4 regions of the Paenibacillus sp. FSL R5-0486 genome follow, and region 1 is predicted to be linked to each of the others. Evidence: riboswitches for the same ligand, from Rfam matches in the RefSeq annotation. Region 1 holds a riboswitch; each other region holds the start of a gene.
What was found. Region 1 has a riboswitch for cyclic di-AMP ahead of MKY01_RS07315 (hypothetical protein). Riboswitches for the same ligand answer to the same signal wherever they lie in the genome.

Region 1 (5,476 bases):
ACCGGAGCCACCAAGCTCTTTTGGCATTTTCAGATCATGCTTAAGCACGCCATCCGAAGAAGTCACCGAACCTGTACGTCCACCTTTAACTGTCGCTACTGCTGTATATAAAGCTTCCATTCAGAATCTCTCCCTTATCCATATAGTTTTTTACTGCCTTCCTTTCAATTTAAACTTCCGGCTCATTTTGAAACGCAATTTTGTATCTTTATCAGCTTTTACAACTTTATTATTTTCATGCATTTCAATGCCATGGCTGTATTTTCCCTAAGGTTGGGTAATATACGAAGGGGCATATTCAAGCTACAACCGAAATTTTGTGCTGATACATAAAAGTTGCACTAGACAAAAATAATTGAAGGAGTACAATGTAACAATAAACATAAAAATTTAGATATATCATGAGCGGTTTGTACCGCATCAATATCTCCAAATCAATAATTCAAAGTCAGGTGATTATCGTATGAGTAAAAAAAATCCGTTCAACGCTCCTTCAAGAGAATCATTGTCTACTGCGGGCATGACCCCTTCCCTTGGAGAAGCACATAGTTCCATGAAAGTTCCGCAGAATGCTGCATGGTGGAAGAAATTCCTCGCCTTTGTAGGCCCAGGATACCTTGTTGCCGTAGGTTACATGGATCCGGGGAACTGGGCAACAGATATCGCAGGCGGCTCGCAGTTCGGGTATACCTTGTTATCCGTTATCCTGTTATCGAACCTGATGGCCGTTGTCCTTCAGTCGCTGGCTGGCAAGCTCGGTATCGTCACTGGACGGGATCTGGCTCAAGCCTGTCGTGAACGATTCAGCATGCCTGTTGTTATGATGTTATGGATTCTGTGTGAGCTTGCCATTGCAGCTACCGATCTGGCTGAAGTCATTGGTTCTGCCATCGCATTAAAACTGTTATTTAACATCCCCATGTTATACGGCGTTATCATCACCGCAGTTGATGTACTCCTGATTCTTGTTCTGCAAAACAAAGGCTTCCGCGCTTTGGAAACTCTCGTCATTGTGCTGATGGCAACCATCGCCCTCTGCTTCGGTATTGACCTGTTTCTGGCGAAACCGGATATGGGCGGTGTGCTCCATGGTTTTGTACCAAATGTTGAGATTCTGCAAAACCCGGCCATGCTCTATATTGCCATTGGTATTATCGGAGCAACCGTGATGCCGCATAATCTGTACCTGCATTCTTCCATTGTGCAGACCCGTCAGATCGAACAGACACCACAGGGCAAAAAAGAAGCCATTCGGTACTCGACCATGGATTCTACGATTGCGCTGACACTGGCCCTGTTCATCAATGCAGCCATCCTGATTGTATCTGCCGCTGTATTTCACAGTGCTGGTATGACGCAGGTTGCCGAGATCGCAGATGCCTATCATCTGCTGACACCTCTATTGGGTACTACGGTTGCAAGTATCTTGTTCGGTGTGGCGCTGTTAGCATCAGGTCAGAACTCTACCCTTACAGGTACACTCGCTGGACAGATCGTTATGGAAGGTTTCCTGAACATTCGAATTCCGGCTTGGCTGCGCAGACTGGTCACACGTCTGATCGCCATCATCCCGGCGGTAATTGTGACAGCCATTGCAGGAGAACATGGCACAGAAGAACTGCTCATTTTGAGTCAGGTCGTGCTGTCGCTTCAATTGCCCTTTGCTGTAATTCCCCTGGTGATGTTCACAAGTGATAAAAAAAGCATGGGTGCATTCGCCAACAAATTGTGGCTCAAAATCATCTCATGGGTCATTGCCGCGATTATCGTTGTGCTGAATGTATATCTGATCATTCAGACGATCCGGTTGTTCTAATCTCATTTTAATTGGCTAAATACTAAAAAGGCTGATCAACTCCGGTATTTTATACCCAGTTGATCAGCCTTTATTGTTGCAATCCAATAAACAACCATCTGAATCTAATCCTGATTTGGCATCAGTAACGGCAGGAGTTGATCCAATGAATCAACAGTCCAATCCGCACGGTTGTCATCCGATAGTTCTGGCTGTAATCTTCCGTAACCCTGCATAATTCGAATCGTACGCATGCCCAGATTCCGAGCAGGTATAATGTCGTTATCGATCCGATCTCCGATCATGACGGCTTCCTCCGGTTCACAACCGGCCTGCTTCAAGGCCACAGCGTATAACTCAGGGTCTGGCTTGGACACTCCTTCTTCAGCTGAACATGCCAGAACATCAACATACTTCCGCAAGCCGTAACTCTCCAGTCTCTCTTCCGTTCCAGGACTCTGATTGGCAATAATGCCAATGCGATAATGCCGTGACAACTGCTGAAGAACAAAATCTGCTGAAGGAAAAGGACGTTCAAGATCTTTTTGAAACTTCAGCTTGTCCTGAATCTGTTTTTGATGCCCCTCGTCTTCAACAAATGTGCGAATTGCCACTCTCATAGGCCATTGCTCATATTTTCGGTAACAGTTCGCGAACAGTTCGCGTACCGCCTCAATTGTCACCGGATACCCCAAAGCACAAGCTTCACGGACAAACTGTCCGATAATATCATCAACCGGCTCCCATTCATCCACCAGCGTATCTCCAACATCAAAAAACAACCATTTCAATCCACCTACATCCGGCACGCCAATTCCTCCTTGTAAGCATAAAAAAGAAGACTCACCATCCTGCATGAGTCTCCTCAAACTTCCGTTTATCGATACATTCAATTATAACAGGCACCTTACACCTGAGCAATCACAAGCTATGGCATTAACCATTGAGGAGAAAGCCAACTTCCCCATTGAGCGAATATACAATCCGGTCTGCGCCCATGCCCCGATAGATGCCCTTAGGATGACTCTGCTCCGTAATGACGCACAGGGATTTCGATGTCCATGAACGGCAGATCTGTAAATAACGACAGGTCAGATTCAGGCTGTTCTCGAAAATAAACACGTTGCCTACGCTGCCCTGCGGCAAAAACCATTTTTGAGCTGCAGCCGTATTCATGCGAATGACATGTTCTACTCCGATTCTACGGAGTCTGCGCTCTTCCCCTGCACTGTTGGTTAGAACGGCAAACGGCATTTTTTTGTACATCAGCAATTTGATAAATTTGCGTCCTGCTTCATTTGGAGCAGTCACTAAGATCATCTCAGTATCCATCATTCGTTCCTCCCTTGGCGTGAAAAGACAACAAAAAAGAAGCGTGGGGGACCAAGGCCTCCCGAACGCTTCTTAAATAACCCATGGCGAAAACACCATGAACCAGCGTACGGCTTGTTGCCTCTCCCTTTAACGCTTACGAGGTTAGCTGACGGATTCGGGCGCGAGAGTCGCCCTATTTCCGGCTGTCACCGGAAAATTCACCCCATGAATGCCCACTGTCCTGGACAGCGCATTCCGTTGGTTCCCCCGTTTCCCATTCATTAATGAATGGAAACTCAGCGATTAAAACATCGTTCGTATATCTTAAGGTAAGATCGAGCGATATTATCGTTTGTTTCGTTTTTCAAGTACAATTTAGTTTAAATTGAAATTACGTTATGAATCATACACCCCCGCCATGACGGTGTAAAGTCCTTACAGATCACCGAATCGGCAGATTTTTGCCAATACTCGTTCATAATAACGCTTACAATAAGGTTATACTCTATCCATCTCTTCAAGGCTATCTAATTCTCACTCTGGCGTAAATCACTTCGCAATTCATTCACGTATTCTGCACAACTTGCCTGTTTTGATGCTTTTAACACCATATTAGTTTTGCAATATTTAATTGCAACCAATATAATAGAAGATATAAGAGTAAATAAATGGAGGCGATTTAGATGACAGTCTACGATTACAAAGTGAATACCCTTCGCGGTCAAGAAGTTGAAATGTCCGACTACCGTGACAAAGTGCTCCTGATTGTGAATACGGCAAGCTCATGCGGCCTTACCCCTCAATTCAAAGGTCTGCAAGAATTGCAAGACAAGTTTCAAGATGCTCCATTTGAAGTTCTTGGTTTCCCAAGCAACCAGTTTGCACAGGAAAAAGGATCTTCCGACGATATTGCCGAGTTCTGTCAGATGAATTATGGCGTGAGTTTCCCCATGTTTGAGAAAATTGATGTGAACGGCTCAAGCGCTCACCCTCTTTTCCAACACCTTAGCACAGAGGCTCCTGGCCTGCTCGGCTCCAAAGCAATCAAATGGAATTTTACCAAATTCCTCGTGGATCAGAACGGACAGGTCATTAAACGTTATGCTCCCAAAACAACACCGGACAAGATTGAAGAAGATATCAAGAACTTACTTCAAAAATAATACACAGGCCACCCGTAGCCGGAAGGTAGAGCAGCATTGCCCCGGTAATGGGTGGCCTTTTTTTCTCAACTTTGATGTCATACTGTTCGAAAAAGACAAAAAAAGAAGCTTCCCATTAATGGAAAGCTTCTTTTTAATCGTTCATATGATGCGGTCGAGAGGACTCGAACCTCCACGGGCATACGCCCACTACCCCCTCAAGATAGCGTGTCTGCCATTCCACCACGACCGCATGTCGTAAATAATCGGCAACAGAATTGATTATACCGGGTTCAGAACTAAAAGTAAAGTATTTTTTAATACTTCTTTTTCAGCTAGGCATTTTCATCAAAAATCGCATAATCTCGTCATCTTTACCCATGAACTGCATATGATTAGATTTGATCCCCTCTTTTTCGGTAAGAGCCGATCTTTTTGATTCATTTATATATAGTCCTTCCTTATATATAGTCCTCCATGAACTTCACCACATAAATAACACAATAAGTTATATAAAATAACACAAATATTAAATTCCAGATTTAATCCATTAATTTTCACGGATACTATTGACAAAAAGCGGACATTTATGGGATGATAACTATCATATAATTCGGATTTTTAAACATAAAGCAAACAAAAAGGAATATAAATGTCACTTTAAGTGACATTTAACGAACACAGGAGGCGAATGATTGTGAACCGTGGGAATAAGCTGCTCGATTATGTCAAACTGCTTGATTCCTCTATTCAGGTTGGAGGGTTCACCCATTCCTTCGGCATGGATATCCATATCAGGGAGGGTACCATTCGTAATGCTGAAGATCTCGAATCATTCATGCGTTGTCAGTTGCATCCGAGCATCGTTCGTCTTGAAGGTATGGCCATCAAAGGTATCTATACTGCAGCAGATCACAAGGATACATGGCGGATAGCTCTTATCGACAAGCTTGTCCATGTTCAGCGAACCCCTGGAGATCTCAGAGAACAAGCTGCCGCCATGGGTAAACGATTGATCAGACTTGCACGAGCTCTGCACCCCTGGATTGAATTCAGCCAGCTCGAACAGATCTTTGCCAAATACGATTCGGTTGGCTGCCTCTCTACTGTTCATGCCTGGATTAACCACCACCTCGACATCCCGGTCGAAGAGGCGGTCCTTGGTTACCTGCATTCAGCCATGAATGCCTGCATAACCGAAGCCTCCAAAGTCATTCCCCTGAAC
Region 2 (5,476 bases), 2.4 Mb from region 1:
GTTCCGATAAAGGCTGTCTCCAGACCGAGGATTGGAGCCTCTACAGTGAAACCGTGGAAGAACAGTTCTTCTTTCAAACGGGCAGAAGCGAGATACTCTTCATTTCCCAGTTCGGGGTTGGCACCGATATATGATGAAATGGCTTTAAAACGGGAAGCATATTGATCAATAACCGTCAGAATTTGTGATTTGTTAGCTGTCATTAGTAAACTCCTTATGCAAAAATGAAAATAATTCATTGATTATATCATGTTTGCTTTATTTTTTCAGAAACAAGTCAAGATTTGTATTGTCAAAATGCATTGCATAATCATGCATTGTACTTTATAATGACTCAGTCATCAACATGAGAAGCATACAAAGTATTGTAAGGGGAGAGAAAAAGGTTGAAATTAATAAGTCGTTACACCATGATGCTGTTGACCTTTGTTATTCTGCTGACGACTGCCGTTCCTGTGGCACTTGCAAGTGGAACTACAGATAATTCAAGCAGTAAAAAGCTGGTGCTCGGTACAAGTGCCGATTTTGCACCATATGAATTCCATAAAGTGATTAATGGCAAAGATGAAATCGTCGGTTTCGATATTGAGATCGCCAAAGAGATTGCCAAAGATCTTGGCGCTGAGCTTGTGATTGAGGATATGGGCTTCGACGGTCTTCTGCCTTCATTGCAGAGCGGGCGTGTTGATCTGGTGATTTCAGGTATGACGCCGACGGATGAGCGGAAGAAAAGTATCGATTTTTCCGACACCTATTATAAATCAAAACAAGTGATTATGGTTCGCAATGTGGATAAAGACAAATATCCAACCATGGCAGAACTTGAAAATGCGAAGATTGGCGTTCAGAAAGGCTCCATTCAGGAAACGATCGGACAGAGTATTCCAGGAGCGAAGCTTACTGCGCTGGATAAAATCTCGGATATCGTGCTTCAACTGCAAACAAAACGCATTGACGCGGCAATCGTTGAAGATACCGTTGCTGTAGGTTATCTGGACGATATCATTGGACTTGCTGCTGCTGTTCCGGACGAAGAGCAAGCAGAAGCGGCAATCGGGATTCGTAAAGGTAATACCGAGCTGCTAGCTGCAGTAAATGGAACACTGGAGCGACTGAAAAGCGAAGATAAAATCAATCAGATGGTGACGGACGCCAGCCTCTTGATGGCGGATAAAGCGAACAAATCACAAAATATTTTCCAAGTATTCTGGGAGTACAAAAGTTTCTATGCTACAGGTGTAGGATACACACTTCTGTTGTCTGCACTTGGGGTTATCTTCGGGGTAATTATTGGATTGATCATCTGTTTGTTCCGTTTGCATGACGCTGCAATCTTGCGCTGGATCGGTACGGCTTACGTTGAAGTGATCCGTGGCACACCGATGTTGGTACAGTTGATGATTATTTACTATGGTTTTTCCCTGAGCTTTGGCATTAACTTCACTGCACTTCAGGCAGGTATCATTACACTTTCAATCAATAGTGGTGCCTATCTGGCGGAGATTTTCCGTGCAGGTATCCAAGGTGTGGATCGTGGTCAGTTGGAGGCAGCGCGTTCATTAGGTATGGGAAGAGGCGCCGCGATGCGTTATATCATATTGCCACAAGCCTTCAAAGCTGTATTACCAGCGATCGGTAATGAATTCATAACTATCATCAAAGAATCCTCCATTATCTCCGTTATCGGTATGGTGGATATTATGTATCAGGCAAGTGTAGTCAAGAACATTACGTACCAAGGGTTGAGTCCATTTTTGATTGCAGCAGCCATCTACTTTGTAATGACGTTCATTTTGTCCAAGCTGCTGGGACGACTGGAAAGGAAGTTGAGTGCAAGTGATAGACGTTAGACAATTACACAAATCTTATGGAAATAACGATGTGCTTAAGGGCATTAACGTGACGATTGGCAAAGGTGAGGTTGTCGTGGTCATCGGTCCTTCCGGTTCAGGTAAAAGTACTTTCTTACGTTGTCTGAATCTGCTGGAACAGCCTACCTCAGGAGAGATTGATTTTGAAGGCGTGTCAATCACGGACCCCAAGCATAACATTAACGCAACTCGTGAGAAAATGGGCATGGTGTTCCAGCACTTCAACCTGTTCCCACACAAAACGGTACAGCAAAACATCACGATTGCTCCGATTAAAGTGAAGAAACAATCCACTCAGGAAGCGGAGAAAATTGCCTCTGATCTGCTTAACACCGTGGGCTTGTACGATAAAAAAGATACATTCCCGAATCAGCTGTCTGGTGGACAGAAACAGCGGATCGCCATTGCTAGAGCATTGGCCATGCAGCCGCATGTGATGCTGTTTGACGAGCCTACGTCGGCACTGGACCCTGAGATGGTCGGCGAAGTGCTGGATGTCATGAAACGTCTTGCAGAAGGCGGAATGACGATGGTCATCGTAACCCATGAGATGGGTTTCGCACGTGAAGTGGGAGACCGCATCTTGTTCATGGATGGCGGGGTTATTGTGGAAGAGGGAACACCTGATGAGGTGTTTGGAGCACCCAAAAATTCACGTACACGTGATTTTCTTGCGAAAGTACTCTAAACGATGTGATCAAATAGCGTTACTGACTTCGAGTCGGTAACGCTATTTTTTATGGATAATAATGACGTATGGATTCGGAAAAGTAACTATTCTGTTACCAAATATAAAGGAATCGGGTCAACCAAACTTTCTGAATTAACCAGTATTCTTACAAATGCTTACATGCTAAAAACCATTTGGTAAGAATTACTACAAGTTCAGGTTACAAAATTGTGATATATTGAACTCTGCCGAAACTTCCGGATAGGGAGTGCGGGGGATGTAACGATGCAGATTGTGCAGGGGGAAAGATCTACAGCACACTGCTTGGGGTGAATTGGGTACATAACGTTTCAAATGTAACGAAGAACCTATAGGGTGGGCTCCTCATCCGAATCCGACAACTAACTTCGCAGGCACAATGAGGGAGGAAGACCATGATTAACAAGAAACGTATAGCCAAAACAGCAGTAGCATTAATGACAACAGCAATGCTCATTCAAGCCGTTCCGGCTCACGCCGATTCAGTTCATGTGGCCAAAGAAGGGGATACCTTCTACACCTTATCAAAACAATATGGAGTAGCACTCAACACGTTAATTAAAGCAAACAACGACATTTCGGCTTACAACATTTATGGTGGTTTGAAAATTACGATTCCCGGTAAGGCAAACAATGTAGCAGCCGCTGCGGCAACGGAGAGCAAGACCCAAGCGAAGACTGTTGCTACAGCAAGCTTGGACGTCAACGCAGATAACAAAGTTGTTCAAGCCTGGGGTAAAACATTCGATTACAGCAAAGCTGTGAACGTAAAAGCAACGGCATACTCTGCAGATCCGTCTGAAAATGGAGGCTGGGGTGCAGTCGATTATTTCGGAAATGACCTTGAACTGGGTACGATTGCAGTTGATCCAAGTGTAATTCCACTTGGAACCAAAGTACTGGTAACTGGTCACAGCCATCCAGGATTGCCAAAACAAGCTTTTGTAGCCACAGCGCGGGATGTGGGCGGTGCAATCAAAGGTCACCGGATTGATATCTTTATCCCGGGTAGCAAACAGTCTGTAAGCTCATTTGGTTTTCAGGATATCGAGCTGTACATTCTGAAGTAGAGAGAAAAGAACATTTAAAATGAATTCAAACAGGGTGTCTGCCAGTCGCTAATTCGCGATTGAACAGCACCCTTTTAATATTCTCATTTATTTCTACCACGGTCATCTTAATCTTTGGCCTTGGGCAATCCCAGCATTTCGTCCAAGGTGACCAGTTCATATCCCCGATTACGTAGTTCCTCAATAATTTCAGGCAAAGCCTCAATCGTGCCGTTCAGGTTTGACCCTACACCGCCTCCAGCATGTTGCAGAACGATGGAGCCGGGTTTTACGGCAGAAAGAATGTTATCTTTCACCTGTTCCTTTGAAAGGCCTTTCCAGTCCAGGGAGTCTACGTTCCAGTTCACAATGCTATAGTGTTGTTTGGCAGCCCATCTCAGCTGTTCTTCATTAATGTCTCCATAAGGTGGCCGAATCATCTTGGGCGTATATCCTGCCAAACGTTGGATAATATCCCCGGTATGTAAAATTTGTTTGCGAAAGGCATTCATCGACAGTTTACTGAATTCAGGATGATTGTAGCTGTGATTACCAACCATATGCCCTTCCTTAACGATGCGTTTCACCAGATCCGGATGTTTCTCAGCACGACTACCCACGATGAAGAATGTAGCTCTGACATTGTATTTCTTCAATACATCCAGTACTTGTGGAGTAAATCGTGGATCAGGTACATCATCAAAAGTCAGTGCAACCTTCTTGGTTGAAGGACCATTGGTTTTGAACGTATCGGCATATTTTTGACGTAATTGTCCCAATGTCAGTTGTTCTTCTTCCGCAGAATCCGAACCTGATACTGATTCACTTGGCGGGCTTGAAACATCCCGCGATGAAACTGGAGCATGAGATCCCCCGAGAAAAATAACGATAACCATCAGCATAATGAGGCGTACGCGCATAATAACGGCCTCCTTTTCCAAAATGACGTTCTCCTTGGTATGCCCGGGGGTTCCATAAAATATGCGTAGTGTGAGAAGTTTCATTGCGGATTTATCTTATGACAGCCATAATTCCTCCATACATAACATATAGAAAAGGATAGGTGGATGGGTATGAGTACATATGATTTGAAATCCATACGTTTACAGGTGATTGAAGCAGGAGAAGATAAGGTTTTTCTCGTTACCGGAGGAAAGGCGCATATTGGCGCCGTAGCAACGTTCTACGTGGATCATGAGCGCGTAAGCGGGACGACAGTCCATATTCCTGGGCATAAAGAACAAGAGCTGTGTGAGCGGCTTGCCCGAAAGGCTGCCTTGCAGCTGAAAGTAACCGTTACGGTGATCATGGGTATCCATTTTGATTCCATCACGCGGATGCAGATCGACGAAATCGTGCAGACTGCAGAGAGGTTGATGGAGGATCATCTGAACAAAGATAAACGATCTTCCTGACATAAGAACCATCGAATGTTTTGATTTTATTTGCTAAAATTGAAACGAGTTGTAGATTATTACGTATGTATGTTTATATACGATGTAATATCGACTAGGAGGAATAACATAATGTCCATTTTCAAACGTTTGCGTGATCTAACTATGTCTAACATCAACGCCATTATTGACAAGGCGGAAGATCCAATCAAGATGACGGACCAATATATCCGTGACATGCAAGAGGATCTGGAAGATGCGGAGAAAGCAGTAGCTCAACAGATCGCCATTGAAAAGAAATTCAAGCAGTTATTCGAAGAGCAGGAAGCTCTTGTGAAGAAACGTGAAGAGCAGGCGCATACGGCGGCACGTGCTCAGAATCTGGATTTGGCTCGACGTGCCCTGGAAGAGAAAAAGGCTGCTGAAGAGAAGATGGCTGAGTACAAAACCAGC
Region 3 (5,476 bases), 1.6 Mb from region 1:
TCAAGGCAATCTGTTTTTTGCCGTTTTGCTCGTTTTGGTCCATGTTTATAACCTCCAAGGGTTGATACAAATATTTTAACTAATAATTGTCCCATTGCAAACATATACATGCTGTAGATGCTTGTCAACGGGAGGTATTTAACGATGATTCCACGACGCGCCAAGAGCTGGCTCACTGCATCCCTGGCCCTGTGTGTACTTGCCGGAGGGATATGGATCACTCTGGGTTATAATCGCTCAACTCATTCCGAATTGCCAGTACTCGCCCCCGAATCGGGCAAGCCTAAGGCAATAGCCCCAACGCCAGCACCTCCAGAAAGTGTACAGACCCCTACTGCCGAAGTGTACAGCAACCGTGTTGTGGAATATCACATGGATGTAAAACTGGTCGAAGGGAATGTACTGGAAGGGACTCAGACGATTACCTGGACACATCCAGGTAAAAAAACCGTCAGCGAGCTTTACTTTCATATGTATCCCAACGCCTTCTCTTCTGCTGACACCACCTTTATGAAGGAATCCGGCGGAAAACTTCGGGGTGATGTCATGCCTACCAATGGTTACGGCTCCATGAACATTACCGAAATGAAAACGGAGGACGGGCTCTCTCTGCTACACCGGATGCAGTATGTGCAACCAGATGACGGAAATATCAAGGACACCACCCTCATTAAAGTACGCTTACCCAAACCCGTCAAAGGCGGGGAAAGCATCACGCTCCACACCCGATTTGAAGTGAATCTGCCGAAGATTTTTGCCCGGATGGGAACTGCTGATCATTTTGTCATGGCAGGTCAATGGTTTCCCAAATTAAGTGCCTATGAACCTGAGGGCAGACGTGGACGAACAACGGAAGGCTGGAATCTGCACCAGTACCATGGCAATTCAGAGTTTTACGCTGACTTCGGTATATATAGTGTACGTATTCGGGTGCCCGAAACATACAAAGTGGCTGCTACCGGATTTCCGACGCAGCAAGCCGTGGTGAAGAATGGAGAAAAGGTCTATCAATTTTACGCCGATGATGTGCATGATTTCGCCTGGGCGGCCTCACCCGATTTTGTGTACGCCGAGGAACCCTTCTCTGCACCCAATGTGCCTGGTGTACGAATCAAGTTATATCTGGACCCAGCTCATCAGGATCTGAAAGAACGTTATTTCTACGCCGCGAAGGCCGCTCTAGCCAATTATAGCAAATGGTTTGGCCCATATCCTTATGCTACCTTATCCATCGTAGTTCCACCCAAAGCGGGGAATGGCGCTGGAGGTATGGAATACCCTACGCTAGTTACAGCCTTTGGAGCCGATGACACCACGCCAGGTTATGACCTGGAACGAACCGTAGTCCACGAGATCGGACACCAGTACTTCTACGGCATGGTTGCCAGCAACGAATTCGAGGAAGCCTGGCTGGATGAGGGATTCACCTCTTATGCAGAAGACAAACTGATGGAGCAGGAATACGGATTGATTCCGAATCTGCCGGTACAATCGGGACTGATTACATCTCCTTCATCCTTAACACAAGAGTCCTGGAAGTTCGATTCACAGGATGAGTATGCAGCCAATGTCTACACACGCGGCAAGCTAGTATTGCTCGGCATTGAACATCAAGTTGGTGCCAAGAAGATGGAGCGTATTCTCTCTACCTATGTGAAGAAGTACCGTTTCAAACATCCCACATCCGCTGATTTTCAAAAGGTTGTGGAGCAAGTGACCCGCACTTCCTGGTCTGATTATTTTGATCAATACGTCTATGGTAATGGGATGGCTGACTTTGCTGTAGAGAAGATTCGTATTACGCCCGTACAGAAAGACGGTCAAACATTGTACGAGTCATCCGTGACGATCGCAAAAAAAGGTAGTGATTACAGCGCCGTTCCTGTTCGCATTGCTTTTGAAGACGGGCATATCCTCACCAAGCAATGGAATGGCAAAGAAGATCGCATCACGTATAAATTAACTCACACATCCCCCGTATCCTGGGCCATGACCGATCCCCTGTACTCGATCGTGCTGGAGAACCGCCATATGAACAATTTCCTGAAATCCGGACTGGATGAGCAGACGAAGTCCCGCTGGAGCATGAGTGTAACCAAACTAATAGAAGCCATATTCGGAGGTCTGTCATGGTGAGGTGGAAACGGTGAAAGCGAAAATACGTGAAGGCTGGTTTCTCGTCCGTCAGCATATGTTCATTGCCGCACTCTTATTTCTCTATCAACTCATTTGGGGATATTTCTTCTATCGAATGGTACAATCGGCCGTCATCCCACTGCTCCTTCGCTATCCAGATGCTGATGCCGGTGAGCTGAGTACACTTTTGTTCAAAATGGAAAGTCAACTTAACCTGTCTACCCATCCGGAGGTTCATCGTTATCTATGGATTCTCGGGGGCATGCTGCTGGTTCGCATGTTGATCAGCCCCCTCATTCAGGCAGGACTGCTCTACTCACTTCAGCACTTTAATTCTACAGAAGAGCGTATCCCCTTTGTCCGCGGAATCAAAAATCTGTGGAAACCGATGCTACTGCTCCACACCATACGTACATTATTGATACTTCTGCCCGCCTACTGGCTCATACCGAAGCTTTACTCAATTCTCATGGACGGATTTCATTCCCTTCAATTACTTTTGCCTGGTATACCTTATGTTGCTTCCTGGATTGTATATGGTTGGATCATCCACCATGTCATACTCTACATGCAGTTCGGTGTTTCGGCACCAGAAGGAGAAGGCGGGGCTCACGGTACCCTCAAAGCCCTCTGGATTGCACTGCGTCATCTCATCGCCGTAATCGGCATTGCACTCCTGCTGGGCGGAGTACACCTACTCGTCTTTGGGGCATTCACTACAGCCTCATGGTTATTAACGGGACTTACCGGACTTATACTACAACAGACGTATCCACTTGCCAGGTGTCTATTGAGTCTGTGGAAAATATGCAGCCATTTCCGATTATGGCAGTCCAAAATATCCAAAGGTGAGAGCAGATAGTTTAAAAATTGTTACCATCACATGTTAAACTCATGGCCTAATATGTACTTATAAATAGGCAAACCTCAACCTTTCCCCGTCAAAGGTCGAGGTTTTTTTTGCTAAATTTGTTGCTAAACGTTGCCAAAGCCGTACTCCTCTGTTACAATAATCGCAGTGAGTTTTTAGTAACAACTTTGTAATATTTACATTCATATTTGTAACTACTTAAAATTAAATCGTCATTTCTTGATTTCGCAGGTGCATAACTAGCATAGCCAAATTCCTGGCACCTGGGAAGCGGGGGAACCAGTTATGGGTGAATTGATCTTGCTACAGAGGGATCATAGGGGACCTTCAACCGAATCCTTAAGCTAACCTCGCAGGCGTTGGAAGGGGAATATCTCTTGTTCAAGAAGAAATTAACCGCAGCTGTACTTAGCATCACATTCGCTTTATCGCTTGGTGCAGGTAGCGCATTCGCAGATTCAAAGATGGACAAAGTAATTGATTCAGCAATGGGAACTACATATCAAAGTGGAGGAACAACGCTCAACGGCTTTGACTGCTCCGGATTTACACGGTATGTATTCGACAAGTTGGGTATTGATTTAGCACGCCAATCCAGTTCCCAATTCGACATGGGCGATTCCGTATCCCGCATGGAAATGAGAGCTGGCGATCTGGTGTTCTTTAATACAACAGGTAAAGGCGTATCCCATGTAGGAATTTTTGTAGGGGATGGAAAGTTCGCACACTCCTCTTCTTCCAAAGGCGTTACGATCAGTGCATTGAGTGAAAACTATTGGGCCAATCGTTATGTTGGCGCAAAACGGATTATGAGCACGGACGCATATGAATCACTGGCCCTTGACTAGGGACAAGCTGAGCAACATGATGCTGTAACCATTAAACATACTGGAACGAAGCAAGAAGCATAACAGAACCGCCCGGTACATTCTCCGCAGGAATGTATCCGGCGGTTTTTTTGTGCTTCAATCCTTATTCATGTTGCAAGTTATACTCGGGGCATATCCTGCGACATCAACAGGTTCATTTTGCGTTCGTTCGTCCGTGCCCTTATGATGTTTTTACCCATCCCGTTATAATATAAACGAAATTACCGGAACTTTTGTTTCATTTTTTTTCTTGGGAAGGAAGACTTGCTAAATGAACATCACTTTTGTAGAGTGGACAAAGAGTTCTGTTTCAAGGAAAGGAGCATGCAGGTGTATGAAGGAAACCCCTGTGACGTTTCACGTTGTACCCATGCGAGAAGAACATGCGGAGCTTATCTGCAGTTGGCAGTATGATCCGCCTTACAATATCTACAGCTGGCTCCCCTGGGAGCAGATGAAAGCTCTGGAAGTGGAATTCGGAGATGCACAGCTGCGGCAGGAGCAATATGCGAGCGTCCTGGATCAGAACGATCGTATATGTGGGTTTGCTCAATACTTCCCACTTCAAGGGGTAACCCGGATTGGCCTTGGCATGCATCCAGAGCTGTGTGGTCAGGGTCAAGGGACAGCTTTTGTCACTGCCATTGTACAAGAAGCCATTCGCCGAAATCCCACGAATGAGATTGATCTGGAAGTACTCACTTGGAATGCTCGTGCCATTCAAGTCTATCTGAAGAGTGGATTTGTCACCCATGATACATACGAACGGCAGACCCCAACCGGCTTGAAGCCCTTTCACTGTATGGTTTATGAAGGGCCTCGCGGTTAGAATCCATTGCAAAACAACCAAATTTGCCCCTTGTTATGTGATTAGTTCAAAAAATTCCCACAAAATGCTATGATGTCAGTACAGGTTCCGTTATAATGATATGGATAGTTTCAGGTTAGATGATCTTTCATTCTGGAGGGGACATAAGGGATGCACAAATGGATCATGAGCGGAGTATTTTTTGCAGCATGCGCTTTAGCTATTGTTTTAATGTTTACGCTTCCAGGGAAAGAAGAAGTGGCTGAAGAAGCCAAGCCAACCATGCCGGAAGTAACATTGGATGCCGGACAGGCTGAAGCACTGGTCAAAGCCAATTGTATCTCCTGTCACGGGGATCAGCTTCAAGGTGGCGTAGGACCTGCTCTGGCTAACATCGGCAGCCAGGATGATCTGGAGAAGATCTATTCTACGATTGTCAAAGGTAAAGGTGGTATGCCTTCCTTCAAGGGCAAACTGCAGGACGAAGAGATTGCAAATATCGCCATGTGGCTGTCAGAGAAGAAATAATCTCTGCACACGCATAACAAAGAGGCGCTTAATCCCCTTTTCGGAGAATAAGAGCCTCTTTGTTATATCAATTATTAAGCCTCTGCGGCATGCTCAGCCAAAAAGGCCTCAACTTCACGTGCGTACGGCATCCCGGACTGGGCGCCGAGCTTTGTCACGGATAACGCCGCCGCACCCATGGCAAAGCCTACGGCCGCGTCCAAAGTCTCACCGCGCGCGAGAGCTACCGCCAGCGCGCCGTTGAAGCAATCGCCAGCGCCGGTC
Region 4 (5,476 bases), 1.6 Mb from region 1:
ATTTTACAAATTGGATTTTGAAAAAGAAGATAGTCGTTATTTCGACATGAAGGGAGATACAGACATGATGCTGTTCGACACACATACACATCTGGATGCACCACAATTCGACGAGGACCGCGAGGACATGATTCAGCGTGCTGTAGATGCAGGAGTTGGTCGCATGATCAACATTGGTTTTAACCGGGAGACAATTCCAACCACAATGAAACTCGCCGAAACATATGACTTTATATATGCAGCTGTAGGTTGGCATCCCGTAGATGCGATCACAATGCAGGAGGGCGATTTGGAGTGGATTGCATCTTTATGCAAGCATGAAAAAGTGGTTGCGATCGGTGAGATTGGATTGGATTATCACTGGGATACTTCACCAAAAGAAATACAGCATCGCGTATTACGACAACAAATTGCTTTGGCGCGTGAAGTGAACATGCCAATTGTCATCCATAATCGGGATGCGCATGAGGATATCATAAGAATTTTGCGTGAAGAGAAGGCGGGTGAAGTTGGTGGTGTGATGCACTCGTTCTCGGGCAGCTGGGAAACAGCAAAAAGTTGCCTCGATATGGGCTTCCATCTCTCCTTCGGAGGACCGATCACATTCAAAAATGCAAAGCAACCCAAAGAGGTGCTGGAGAAGGTTCCTATGGACCGGTTTTTCATTGAAACAGATGCTCCATATTTGACACCGCACCCTTATCGTGGGAAGCGAAATGAGACAGCGCATGTACGTCTGGTTGCAGAGGCAGCTGCGGAAATTAAAGGCATTTCGGTGGAGGAAATTGCTGCAATAACAACCAAAAATGCCATGGAACGATTTGGGATTCGTTAAAAAAACGAGCAAATGAGGTGAAAAAGGCAGGTAAGCGGAGGTAATTTGCCCTTTGATCCAAATAAATCAAGAATATTACAATATTTTAACCAAATATTCAGAAAAACGTACTTGATCAACGCTTTACAACATGCATCAAAACAGGATATCATCTTTTCAGTGAATTGTTGTGCGGAAAATTGGACAGATGTTCGGGGGATGAACAAAGGGACACTTTCCGATGAAACAACATTACTTTCATGAATCAGTCTCGCTGAGTCTCCGTTAACGGAGAGCGGGGGAACCAATAGGGCTTAAACATCGGTGTATTTGGCCGATGCGCAACGTTCGCTGACCCAAAAGCAGCGAAGGGAACTGCGAAGCCGTATTTGATTTCTTCTTTGGGTCTCGGGGTGAATTCAAGGGCGTCCGCCATGAGCGGGTGACCCAAGATAGGGCGGCTCTCTTTCGCCCGAACCCGACAGCTAACCTCGCAAGCGGAAAAAGAGAGGCAACCTCGTGCATGAATTTCCGATATTCAAAATCATTCGGAAGCCACGAAAGAGTTCCTCTTACACTCTTTCTTTGGCTTTTTTGTTTTTGAATAAAAGAAATATTGTCATCATACGGTAGGTATTCAGGAGGATGACATCATGTTGCGAAGATTGATTCATGGTGCAGAACCGGATTATGTTGGTCCAATCTGTGTTCTGTAGAAAATTTGGTATAGTCACGTCAAAGACATCATGCATTACTTTAGACGGCGAGGCTATGAAGGAGGACGGAGAAGTGGGCACATTCCAACCAGAAGAGACCCATGAGTCACGATCATCCAGTAAGTCTTTCGCGTTGCGGTGGAAGCATGAGAACATGCGTCAAATGGCATTGATCGCGATTTTCTCAATTGCGCTTACAATCATGATCTTGTTAGTCGTTTACGGTCAGGCCGGGAAACAAATTTCACTGGTTATTGATGGCAAAGCTCAGGTGGTAGAGACTCGTACAGGAATGCTTCAGGAAATGCTGGAGGAGCAGTCGATCACAGTCAGCCCTCACGATAAGGTATCCATGTCCATGAATGGGGCGTTAACAGATGGAGACCGAATCGTTATTGAGCGGGCCGTTCCAGTTAACATTACGGCAGACGGAGACACCAAGACTCTGTATACAACCGATTCATCGGTAGAAGATGCAATTCAAAAATCAGGTATTCAAGTTGAAAGTAATGATAAAGTGTATCCGGCGCTTGGAACTGCTATCAAAGCGGAGATGAAGATCCGTGTAGTGCGCGTAACAAAGCGTACAGTGGATGTAGAGCAACCGATCGCTTACAAAGTCATTAAAACGGCTGACCCTAGCTTGTACAAAGGTGATAACCGTGTCGTTGTGAACGGCAAAGAAGGCACAATTGTACAGCATATCGAAAAGGTATTTCAGGATGGAGAATTGGTCTCCAAAAAAATGGTCGGCAAATCTGTCGCTAATAATCGTGTAGATAAAGTGATCGCTGTCGGCACAAAAGCAAAACCGGTCGTGAAAGAACCTGAGATTCAGACCGTATCGGCTCAAACTTCAACAACCAAAAAGGCTACAACAACGAACTCGAAGAAAACATCTGCCTCGGGCAGCAAAGTGATTACCGTATCCGGGACTTCTTTTAAATACTCCAAAGTACTTAAAAATGTATCCATGACTGCTTACTCTTCCGAAGAGCCTGGCATTGGAACTAAAACAGCTTCCGGTACTCGTGTAACGGAAGGACGCACCATTGCGGTTGATCCCAAAGTCATTCCAATTGGCTGGTGGGTATATATCGAAGGTCTGGGATTCCGTCGTGCGGAAGATACAGGCGGTGCCATTAAAGGCAACAAAATTGATGTGTATTATGACAGTGTGAAGCATGCCCTGAATTTTGGACGTAAGAAAGGCAAGACGGTCTACGTGATCGGTCCGGTGAAGCCGGAAGCGAACTAAAATCGTTTTACTTTGAAATGGGAATGCTATAAAATAGTTGCATGAATGATTCATGCGGAATATGCGGCGGAGGAGTCTGAATTCAGTCTCCCCCGCCGTTTGGCAGAGAAGAGGATATTCCTCTTCTTTTTGCGTTAGAAAGGAAGAAATGGAACATGATAAAAGAAGTCATTGTGGTGGAAGGCCGTGACGACACGGTAGCTATCCGTCGGGCCGTGGAAGCCGATACCATAGAAACAGGTGGATCAGCAATCAACCAACGCATTCTGAAGCGGATTGCGCTTGCTCAGGAGAGACGGGGAGTCATTGTACTGACAGATCCGGATCATGCTGGCGAACGCATTCGAAAAATTATTGCGAACAAGGTGCCAGGCTGCAAACATGCCTTCATTCCGGAAGCCGATGCAACGCGCAAAGGGGACATTGGGGTGGAGAATGCCTCACCAGAGGCGATCCGTCATGCTCTGGCGCGCGTACATACTTCATACGAAGGTGCTCCGAGCCTGATCGATTGGGAGGACCTGATCGCGGCAGGACTTATTGTACATCCGCAGGCTGCTGCACGTCGCATGGAGATGGGCAATCTGCTGGGCATCGGATATTGTAACGGAAAGCAGTTCCATAAACGTCTCAGTGTATTTCAGATTACACGGGAAGAATTCTCTACAGCATTAGCGCAAATTGAACGTGAAGGATTGTGAGCATATGAAGAACATGGAAGAGACGATTGAAATTGCAACGCCCAAGCGTACGAAAGAGATTATTCAAAGACACGGATTCTCATTTAAGAAAAGTCTGGGTCAGAACTTTCTGATCGATCAAAATATACTGAACAAAATTGTTAATGCAGCCGATCTGGACGAGTCTAAGGGCGCACTGGAGATCGGGCCGGGTATTGGAGCCCTCACGGAGCGACTGGCTCGGGTAGCCGGTCCCGTCACAGCCGTAGAGATTGACCAGCGCTTGATCCCAATCCTGGGAGAAGTGATGCAGCCTTATTCGAATGTACGTGTTCATCATGGGGATGTGTTGAAGCTTGATCTGGCTGAGTTGTTTAATACGGATTTTGCATCCGTGGACAAAGTCAGTGTCGTAGCTAACCTGCCTTATTATGTAACGACTCCAATCATGATGAAACTGCTGGAAGAGAAGCTGCCGGTAGACAGCATTGTTGTCATGATCCAAAAAGAAGTGGCTGAACGCATGGCTGCTGCACCAGGATCAAAAGACTACGGTAGTCTAAGCATCGCAGTTCAGTACTACAGTATGCCGGAACTTGTGTGTATTGTGCCTCCTACGGTCTTCATTCCGCAACCTAATGTGGAATCAGCTGTCATTAAGCTGAAAGTGCGTGAGCAGCCACCAGTGGAGATTCCGGATGAAGCACACTACTTCGAAGTGGTACAGGCTTCTTTTGCCCAGCGGAGAAAAACAATCTCAAACAACTTGAAGGCACGTTTCTTCACAAAGGAGAACCGGGAACAGGCAGACATTCTGCTGGAGCAGGCAGGTATTCAACCGTCCCGACGTGGAGAGACGTTGAGTCTGCAAGAGTATGCCACACTCAGCACCGTAATGTGGGAAGCAGGGGTACGTGCAGCGCTGTAAAATTTGAATGAACCAAACCGGGTCTCTGCCCATACGATGGGGTAGAGGTGATTACGTTGATGAATATCGGAGACTTGGTCGTTCGGAAGTCATACGGCGGCGATGTGACTTTTCGGGTGGAAGGCCTCCAGTTGGATGCTGCGGTCATTAAAGGGACTGAGTTCCGGCTGATTGCCGATTCCCCGGTGGACGATTTGATACAGGTTCCCTACGAACCACAAAGCGCCAAGACCAGACAGGCGCATATTAAAGCACATCAGACCCTGTCCCGTCTGCAGCAGAATCGTATGGAACAGGCTGAGCGGAATCGTGAAGGTCTGGTACAGGATTGGTCTGCCCAGCAGGAACCGGCTTATTTTGAAATGCCTGGAAAGGTGCTTCATCTGGATGGAGATCCGAACTATTTGAAAAAAAGTATGGATCTCTATGAGCAACTTCGTGTACCCGCAGAGGGACAGTATGTCCATGAATCGGCAATGGCAGATACCTTATACCGCTTATTACCCAAAGTACGTCCGGATATCGTAGTTATTACGGGTCATGATGGGGTGTTAAAGACACGTCAGCCCTATGACTTATATAGTCTTGGTAGCTACAAGAACTCGCAAAATTTTGTGTCGGCTATTCAGGTGGCCAGACAATATGAACGCCATCTGGACGCCCTCACTATTGTTGCAGGGGCCTGTCAGTCCCATTTTGAGGCACTGCTGCGCGCTGGAGCGAACTTTGCCAGTTCCCCAGGCAGAATTCTCATTCATGCACTTGATCCGGTCTATGTGGCAGCCAAGGCCTCCTTTACCTCTGTGCGCGATACGGTCAACATGAGTGATGTTCTGCACAATACCATCAGTGGTAGCCAGGGTGTGGGTGGTGTCGAGACACGGGGGAGTTACCGGGTAGGTCTGCCTGGGCTGAATGATTTATCTACGCTAAAAGTGAACCCGTCGGCAGTCTGATGTAGGCCATTTAAAGTCCCAATTTGGGGCTTTTTTTGTTTGCAAAAAAATTCATTGACAACAACTTTTTGATGCTGATATAATAATTAGTTTTGATTTGACAATGACTGTAAAATCCGGTATA

Region 2: linked by a shared signal. The riboswitch ahead of MKY01_RS18025 (3D domain-containing protein) and the one ahead of MKY01_RS07315 (hypothetical protein) in region 1 are both predicted to bind cyclic di-AMP.
Region 3: linked by a shared signal. The riboswitch ahead of MKY01_RS00525 (C40 family peptidase) and the one ahead of MKY01_RS07315 (hypothetical protein) in region 1 are both predicted to bind cyclic di-AMP.
Region 4: linked by a shared signal. The riboswitch ahead of MKY01_RS00150 (3D domain-containing protein) and the one ahead of MKY01_RS07315 (hypothetical protein) in region 1 are both predicted to bind cyclic di-AMP.

What each region holds. Positions count from the first base shown of each region.
Region 1 covers NZ_CP150237.1:1,658,723-1,664,198, reverse strand. The annotation lists gene MKY01_RS07330 (organic hydroperoxide resistance protein) at 1-120, opposite strand, end outside; gene MKY01_RS07325 (Nramp family divalent metal transporter) at 521-1,816, shown strand; gene MKY01_RS07320 (HAD family hydrolase) at 1,921-2,604, opposite strand; gene MKY01_RS07315 (hypothetical protein) at 2,732-3,130, opposite strand; cyclic di-AMP (ydaO/yuaA leader) riboswitch at 3,246-3,421, opposite strand; gene MKY01_RS07310 (glutathione peroxidase) at 3,793-4,272, shown strand; tRNA gene MKY01_RS07305 (tRNA-Leu) at 4,422-4,504, opposite strand; gene MKY01_RS07300 (urease accessory UreF family protein) at 4,949-5,476, shown strand, end outside.
Region 2 covers NZ_CP150237.1:4,058,920-4,064,395, reverse strand. The annotation lists gene MKY01_RS18040 (M20 family metallopeptidase) at 1-203, opposite strand, end outside; gene MKY01_RS18035 (ABC transporter permease subunit) at 387-1,850, shown strand; gene MKY01_RS18030 (amino acid ABC transporter ATP-binding protein) at 1,837-2,559, shown strand; cyclic di-AMP (ydaO/yuaA leader) riboswitch at 2,778-2,973, shown strand; gene MKY01_RS18025 (3D domain-containing protein) at 2,976-3,650, shown strand; gene MKY01_RS18020 (polysaccharide deacetylase family protein) at 3,758-4,549, opposite strand; gene MKY01_RS18015 (hypothetical protein) at 4,703-5,044, shown strand; gene MKY01_RS18010 (PspA/IM30 family protein) at 5,156-5,476, shown strand, end outside.
Region 3 covers NZ_CP150237.1:107,855-113,330, reverse strand. The annotation lists gene MKY01_RS00540 (YwhD family protein) at 1-43, opposite strand, end outside; gene MKY01_RS00535 (M1 family metallopeptidase) at 145-2,136, shown strand; gene MKY01_RS00530 (hypothetical protein) at 2,147-2,998, shown strand; cyclic di-AMP (ydaO/yuaA leader) riboswitch at 3,244-3,381, shown strand; gene MKY01_RS00525 (C40 family peptidase) at 3,421-3,855, shown strand; gene MKY01_RS00520 (GNAT family protein) at 4,211-4,705, shown strand; gene MKY01_RS00515 (cytochrome c) at 4,856-5,212, shown strand; gene rbsK (ribokinase) at 5,287-5,476, opposite strand, start outside.
Region 4 covers NZ_CP150237.1:31,883-37,358, forward strand. The annotation lists gene MKY01_RS00145 (TatD family hydrolase) at 65-835, shown strand; cyclic di-AMP (ydaO/yuaA leader) riboswitch at 1,077-1,330, shown strand; gene MKY01_RS00150 (3D domain-containing protein) at 1,604-2,788, shown strand; gene rnmV (ribonuclease M5) at 2,944-3,489, shown strand; gene rsmA (16S rRNA (adenine(1518)-N(6)/adenine(1519)-N(6))-dimethyltransferase RsmA) at 3,494-4,396, shown strand; gene yabG (sporulation peptidase YabG) at 4,456-5,352, shown strand.